Regions from separate parts of the Roseibium sp. R5 genome, predicted to be linked through region 2. Evidence: riboswitches for the same ligand, from Rfam matches in the RefSeq annotation. Region 2 holds a riboswitch; the other holds the start of a gene.

Evidence for each region. Region 2 has a riboswitch for S-adenosylmethionine ahead of AC0J4F_RS00885 (hypothetical protein). Riboswitches for the same ligand answer to the same signal wherever they lie in the genome.
Region 1: linked by a shared signal. The riboswitch ahead of AC0J4F_RS15145 (homoserine O-succinyltransferase) and the one ahead of AC0J4F_RS00885 (hypothetical protein) in region 2 are both predicted to bind S-adenosylmethionine.

The regions. Positions count from the first base shown of each region.
Region 1 covers NZ_CM146910.1:3,215,321-3,219,087, reverse strand. The annotation lists gene AC0J4F_RS15155 (glycerophosphodiester phosphodiesterase family protein) at 1-613, shown strand, start outside; gene AC0J4F_RS15150 (GNAT family N-acetyltransferase) at 712-2,037, shown strand; SAM-I-IV-variant riboswitch at 2,146-2,265, shown strand; gene AC0J4F_RS15145 (homoserine O-succinyltransferase) at 2,300-3,217, shown strand; gene AC0J4F_RS15140 (HIT family protein) at 3,324-3,752, shown strand.
Region 2 covers NZ_CM146910.1:179,574-183,340, reverse strand. The annotation lists gene AC0J4F_RS00900 (group III truncated hemoglobin) at 1-321, shown strand, start outside; gene AC0J4F_RS00895 (hypothetical protein) at 334-552, shown strand; gene AC0J4F_RS00890 (acyl-CoA thioesterase) at 783-1,139, shown strand; gene AC0J4F_RS00885 (hypothetical protein) at 1,140-1,436, opposite strand; SAM-I-IV-variant riboswitch at 1,478-1,600, opposite strand; gene AC0J4F_RS00880 (ABC transporter ATP-binding protein) at 1,661-2,374, opposite strand; gene AC0J4F_RS00875 (ABC transporter permease) at 2,376-3,614, opposite strand; gene AC0J4F_RS00870 (efflux RND transporter periplasmic adaptor subunit) at 3,611-3,767, opposite strand, start outside.

The sequences.
Region 1 (3,767 bases), 2.2 Mb from region 2:
CAGTGATGGTGAAGCGCTCGTCTTTCACGATGATGACCTGGACCGTCTCGCAGATGGCAGCGGGCCGGTTTCCGGGCGGTCTTCAGCCGATCTCGTCAAACTGCAAATGCGTACCGGCACAGATCACCTATGGCTGCTTCAGGACCTTTTTGATCTGGTGGATGGCCGTGTGCCGCTGGTTGTCGAAATCAAATCCTTGCTCCGGCGCGATGCGCAAGGCGACTTTGTCCGCCGCGTTGTTGATCAAGTGAATGCGTATAAGGGCCCAGCCTGTATCAAAACCTTTGATCCGGACATGCTGGCTGTTGCAAAGGCGCACAACAACTCCGTTCTCCGCGGGATCGTGGCAGATGCGGCCCGCCCCGGCCCGGACTACACACGCCACAGCCGGATGGACCGTTTCATATTGCGCCATCTGCTCCATTTTCCGCGCACAAGCCCGCACTTCATCTCCTATGGCGTCAACGATCTACCGAGCCCCGGCCCCAGCATGATGAAAAAGGTTTTCAGAACCCCAATCATGACGTGGACAGTTCGGACACCAGGACAGTTGGAAGTCGCAAAACGGTTTGCCGATCAAATCGTCTTTGAGGGCTTCGATCCGGATCAATAACGGACAAGCATTCCAGGAACGGAATTCCCTCTTGCGGCGCAGCAAAGCGGCTCTACATTCTTGTAAACAATCCTTTTATGGCGGGCCGACACACTGACATGACGTCTTTTATTTCACCGGACAACGAACAGCCGCAAAAACCAGGCGCCGGTGACACGGAGACGACGCTCTCCATTAGACTTCTGTCATCCTTGGCAGATGTGCCGGCTGACAAATGGGATGCGGTTGCCAATCCCGGCTGGATCCTTAGCGAAGGCGGAAACCTGGCGCGCGCACAGGACGCTGTTGCGTCTCAAGATCTCACTTCCGCGCTAGCCCCTGAAGCTGATTCAGATTCTGAAGAAACAGACTTCAACCCTTTCTTATCCCACGCTTTTCTGGAAGCCTTGGAGGCATCTGGCTGCGCGACACGCCAGACTGGATGGATGCCCCGGCACATGGTGCTGGAGGATGGTAAAGGCGCGGTTCTTGGAGCCGTTCCCGCTTATCTGAAAAGCCACTCCCAGGGTGAATATGTCTTCGATCATGGTTGGGCCGACGCATTCTACCGGGCGGGCGGCGACTATTATCCAAAACTCCAGATATCGGTCCCTTTTACTCCGGCGACAGGCCGCCGTTTTCTGACCAGCTCCGACATCAACAGGGAAGCTGGGCTCCAGGCACTCGCAGCTGGCCTTGTACAGGTTTGCCAACGCACCGGCGCCTCCTCGGTTCACGCGACTTTTTTGACTAAACCGGAATGGGACTCGCTTGGCGATCTCGGTTATCTGAGGCGCACAGATCAGCAGTTCCACTGGGACGACAACGGCTACGAAACCTTCGACCAGTTTCTCGGCGACCTCGCCTCGCGCAAACGCAAGGCGATCAAAAAGGAACGCCGCGAAGCCATCAGCGCTGACGGGCTCGAAATCGAATGGGTCACCGGCAGCGATCTGACAGAAGCGCATTGGGATGCCTTTTACGGATTTTACATGGATACGGGCGCCCGTAAGTGGGGCCGCCCTTATCTCAATCGTGCCTTCTTCTCGCTAATCAGTGAACGGATGGCGGACCGCATTCTTCTGGTCTTGGCAAAACGCAATGGCCGGTATGTCGCCGGGGCCCTCAACTTTATCGGATCGGAAACCCTTTTCGGCCGCCACTGGGGTTGCACCGAACACCATCCGTTCCTGCATTTTGAGCTATGTTACTATCAGGCAATCGACTTTGCCATTTCCAAAGGCCTGAAACGCGTCGAGGCCGGCGCTCAGGGAGCGCACAAATTGGCGCGCGGGTACCTGCCGCAAACGACCTATTCTGCCCACTGGATTGCCCATGAGGGCCTTCACGACGCAGTCGCAGACTTTCTGGAGCAGGAGCGGCGCGCCGTTCAACGCGAAAACGAAGCGTTGGCTGAACATGCCCCTTTCCGGAAAGGCAGCTAAAACTTCCATTTGCCACGCGCCTGAGATCCAACAACAATTTGCCTCTTTCACAAGATCGGCATTCGTCTGCACAGGGCTTGCCGGATCGCGTCCAATCCATTACCTAGGGACCATCATCAAGAGTTGGGACAGATGCCCCACGCCAACCTGCCGATCCGGGCAAGGTGGTTCTTCGAACAGAAGATGCGGCCGTGAACTTCAAGTTCAAAGGCAACGAATCGGATCGAAGAAAGGCATCTGTCTCTGGTTACAGGACGCGCAAATGCCGATAAAAATTCCAAACGATCTGCCCGGCCGCCCCATTCTGGAATCCGAAGGCGTGATGATCATCCAGGAAGCGGATGCCATGCGTCAGGACATCCGCCCCCTGCGCATCGGTCTTCTCAACCTGATGCCGAACAAGATAAAGACAGAGACCCAATTCGCACGCCTTCTCGGCTCCACCCCGCTTCAGATCGATCTGACGCTGGTGCGCATGACCAACCACGTGCCACGGAACACGCCAACGGAGCATCTGGAAGCGTTCTATCGTCCCTGGGAAGAAGTCCGGAACGAGAAGTTCGACGGGTTCATCATCACCGGAGCCCCGGTGGAGAAGCTGCCCTTTGAAGATGTCGGATACTGGCAGGAAATGCGCGATGTGCTGGATTGGACCCAGACACATGTTCATCGCACGCTGACCATCTGCTGGGCGGCTCAGGCGGCCACTTATCACTTTCATGGCATGCCGAAATATGCGCGGGCCGACAAGGCAACGGGCGTCTACCGGCAACGGACGCGCGCGCCGGCCTCGCCGTATCTCCGAGGGTTTTCCGATGATTTCTGTCTGCCCGTCTCACGCTGGACGGAAACCCGGAAGGCCGACATTCCGGACGGCAGCAATCTGATGGTGCTGGCGGAAGATGACGAGACCGGTATGTGCCTCCTGGACGATCCGGAGCATCGCTGCCTGCATATGTTCAATCACATCGAGTATGACACGACGTCTCTGGCGGATGAATTCGAACGGGACAGCCAGGTGTCTGACACGCCGATCCGGCCGCAGAACTACTTTCCGGATGACGATGCCACCCGGCAGCCGGTGAATCGCTGGCGGGCCCACGCGCATCTCCTGTTCGGCAACTGGATCAATGAGATGTATCAGTCCACACCGTTTGATTTGAACAATATCGGCGAATAATCGGACACTGCCGGGCGGTCACAACCCTTGTTGTCGAACCGCCTGGCGGAGTAATGTGTCCGTCGACATTCGAAGACTTTTTCCCTTTTTAGAGGTACGCATGCCGATCGAAACGCCCGCCTACGACGACCAGAACATCTTTGCCAAAATCATGCGCAGAGAGCTGCCGAGTCACAAGGTCTATGAAGACGACAAGACGGTCGTGATCATGGACATCATGCCGCGCGGTGACGGACATGTGCTGGTCATTCCGAAGGCTCCATCCCGCAACATTCTGGACATCGCGCAAGAGGACCTGAACGCGGTGATGGCCACGGTCCAAAAGATGGCGCATGCAGTGATCAAAGCTTTTGGGGCAGATGGCACCACCATTCAGCAGTTCTCTGAACCAGCCGGCGGCCAGGTGGTGTTTCACACCCATGTCCACATCATCCCGCGCTTTGACGGCGTCAAGATGAAGCCGCACACCGGTGAAATGGCTGACAACGATCTACTTGCCGAACAAGCCGACAAGATCCGCGCTGCGTTGAGCTAAGCCTCAAACCCCGCG
Region 2 (3,767 bases):
GAGATCTTTGAAAAGCGTCTCGGAGGGCGTTGGCCGGAGCACCTTGAGAAGATGGAACGGTTTTGGCAGTCCGTTCTCCTGAAAAACGGGACCTACAAAGGCAAGCCGGTTCCGGAACACCTGAAACTAAAGGAAGTGGTCAGCTCGGATTATGGCGATTGGCTCGACGTATTCCGGCCGGTAGCACGCGAGATTTTTGTTTCGGACGTTGCCGAAGAGATCATCGCCATTGCCGAACGGATTGCTCAGAGCCTGTGGCTCGCAACGTTCGGTTTTGCCGGCAGTACACCGCCGGGGGAACTCTTTACTGAACAAGCCTGATAGGAGGGGCTCATGTTACCGGCAATCGTCTTGGTGGCCGAAGGTCTGGTTGTTTTGTGGTTCGCGGTCTTCATCGGAATGATGGTGTCCATGTACCTGGATTCCAGATCCATGCCTTTGCCACGCCTCGATGTGGCGGGGCGAACGCTGATTGGCAGCGCCAAACTCGCCTTTGCGGTCGGAATGACCGCATTGGCGGCACTGACCTATTATGAAATCCCTATGTTCTGAATTTACAGGAGACACCAATGTTCAGTGCAAAATGGACACAACGTGGCTTACCCATCCTCTTGATCTGGATTGCAGCACCAATGCCGCTTTGGATCATGGCCATTCTGATGCTGATTATCTGATTGATAGCGTTGTGTTTTGAAGCGGTTGGGCTAGGCTCGGTAAAACACGAAACTGGAGCGACCGCTTTGAGTGAAGAAACACCGCAAGGGGAACTGACCCTCCGGACAATGGCAATGCCGGCCGACACCAATGCATCTGGTGATATCTTTGGCGGGTGGGTGCTGTCTCAGATGGATCTCGCCGGTGGGATTGCCGCGGGGCAAAGAGCGCAGGGCCGCGTTGTCACGATCGCAGTCGACAAGATGAAATTCATCCGCCCGGTCCATGTCGGAGATGTCTTGTGTGTTTACACAAGCGTCGGCCGCGTCGGGACAAGCTCCATGGAAATCAAACTGGAAGCCTGGGCTTTGCGCCACCGTTTCGGCGGCCGGGAAAAAGTCACCGAAGCGATTTTCACGATGGTCGCCGTTGATGACCAAGGCAAGCCACGTCCAGTCCCCAAGGACACTCCGGCTCCGCAGTAATCAGGCGCGCAAGGATCTGCGCGCCAGCAGGTCCGCAAACAGCTCTTCATCGACCGCGCAAATGCAGCCATTGGCCCAAAGGCGCAACAATGCCTGTAAGCGGTCGACCCGCTCATGCTGGGTCAACCGGCGTTTGTGGCGTGGCAGTCCGCCATACACCCGAATGGTCTTCATGCGGGCCAGCACACAATCTTCCGCGGTAGATTGCCAGATCTCGGCCGCTGTCTGATCGGCCTCTTCGGCGTCCTGGTATCTGATCAACTCGGCCGCTTGTCCGGCCAGCGCATCTTGAAACAAAAAATCCTCCATCGGTTGCCCGAGGAGGACTGGCGCAGGAAAACTACCGCTTCGTTGCCGCGCAGCCTCTTTTGAGTGTCTGGACGGCCGCATCCCTGTTGCGGAAACCACCTTGCCCGGTCGGCAGGTTGGCGAGGGCGCCAGCCCTTCTCTTGATGATGGCAGGCTTATGCCATGAGTTCCGTTTTTTGGCAAGTCATCCAAGAACCGAAGGACTCCAACGGTTATTGATTGCGGTCATAGTCGATTTTTCCATCGACCAGATGAATGCGACGCTGCATCCGGCCGGCAATATCCATGTCGTGCGTAACGGCTATCACTGTGGTTCTTTGTTGATCGACAATCGATTGAAGCGACATAAACACCTGCTCTGTCGCGACAGAATCGAGACTGCCGGTCGGCTCGTCTGCAAGGATCAGGTCCGGCGCATTGGCAAGCGCTCTTGCAACGGCGACGCGTTGACGCTGCCCGCCGGACAATTGGGCAGGTTGCCGGTGCAAAAAGTTCTCCAAGCCGAGATCTTCCAAGAGACCTGCCGCGCGGTCCTTTTGCTCAGCTGCAGCAAGAGCGCCAAGTTTTTGCATTGGAATCATCACGTTTTCCATAGCGGTGAATTCCGGCAAGAGAAAGTGGAACTGGAAGACAAAGCCGATCTTTTCCAGCCGCAAGTGAGCCATTTCGGTCTTCGATAAATCGTGCGTCTTGCGGCCGCCAATCAGGACTTCGCCCTCCGTCGGCCGGTCCAGAAGTCCAAGCAGATACAATAGAGATGATTTTCCAGAGCCCGATGGGCCGGTGATCGCGACGAACTCCGATGTGCCGATCGAAAACGAGATGTTCTCCACGAGAGTGACCGGAACTACAGCCGGAAGAATGCGGGTCAAGCCTCGCGTTTCCAAAAGTGGGGCAGGGGTGGTTGGGATCGGGGCAACGTTCATGTCAGGTCGCGCCCCGGATGATGTCGACAGGATTGAGCGCGGCAGCCTTTCTGGCAGGCACAAAACCGGCAATGCCCGCAGACAGAAGCGCCAGACCACTGGCGATCATGTAATGCACATGAGAAAAGTATATCGGCAGACGGGTCATTTCGATGTCGGTGGTGACCTCGAATTTGATTGTTGCAAGATAACTCGACAATCCAAATCCAAGTGCAGACCCGACAAGTGCTCCGAGCACACCGATCACCAAACCCTCCAGGACGAAAATCTGCTGTATGTCGGGTTCCGGAAACCCCAGCGATTTCAGGATGGCAATGTCCCGGGCCTTTTCATGCACGATCGTTGAAATGATGTTGTAGATCCCGAAACCGGCGACCAGAAGAATACCGCCGACAGCAGTAAACATGATCACGTTGCGGACAAAGAAAGCCTCCATCAGCCCTTCATTGGCCTCTTCCCAGGAGATCGACTTGTAGCCCAATTGCCGCTCGGCCCTTGCAGCAACTGCGACGGCTTCATCGATGTTTCTCAGCCGGATCGTGATGGCATTGATGATGTCAGGTTTTTCCAGAAGGATCTGGACGGCTTTGAGAGGCGCATAGGCGAGGCTTTCGTCGCTGGTGGTGATCCCGGTATGGAACAGGCCGACAATCTTGAACCGTTTCGCGACCCCGTTTGCTGAGGTCAACGTGACTGTGTCTCCAAGGTCAGCGCCAAGCCGTTCGGCTGCCTTGTCGCCTAAAACCAATCCGTTGGAGGTTGTGCCGAGGTCCTCAAAGGCCCCCTCCCGGATGTCCTCGCCAATGTTGGACACGAGAAGTTCCTGCTTTGGGCGGACACCAATCAGCGTCATGCCAATGTCCTGGCCGCTGTAGCGCAGCACAGCCTGACCCGTCAGGCGTTGTGCGATGTCGCCGTCAACCCAATCTCGCAGCGAAGCTAAAGCTTCCGTTGGATTGCGGATCCCACGCAAGTCCTCCAACGGCCGCAAACCGCGAAAGGCAACAGCATCATAAACGGAGCTGGCCGGTTGGGCTGTTGGCGTCCGCTTATCATCCTTGATCTCCACATGCGGAATGGCGTCGATTAAGGTTGCCATGAAGTCACGTTGAGAGCCCTCCATGAGGGCGGCCATGGCAATGGAAAACCCAACACCGAGTGCAACACCAAGCGTGGAGACCACCGTTTGCCGGAGCCTGTTGCGCACATGGGTCGCAGCGATGCGGAGCTGAAGGATCATTCTGGCGTGCCCTCGGCCACCGGCTCAACCTTCTGGCCATCAGAGAGATCGTCGCGAAACGGCAGGAGAACAGCATCTCCGTCAGCAATACCATCGAGAATTTCGACAGCTCGGATCCCGGTTATCCCGGTTTCGACGACGATGGTCTCAACG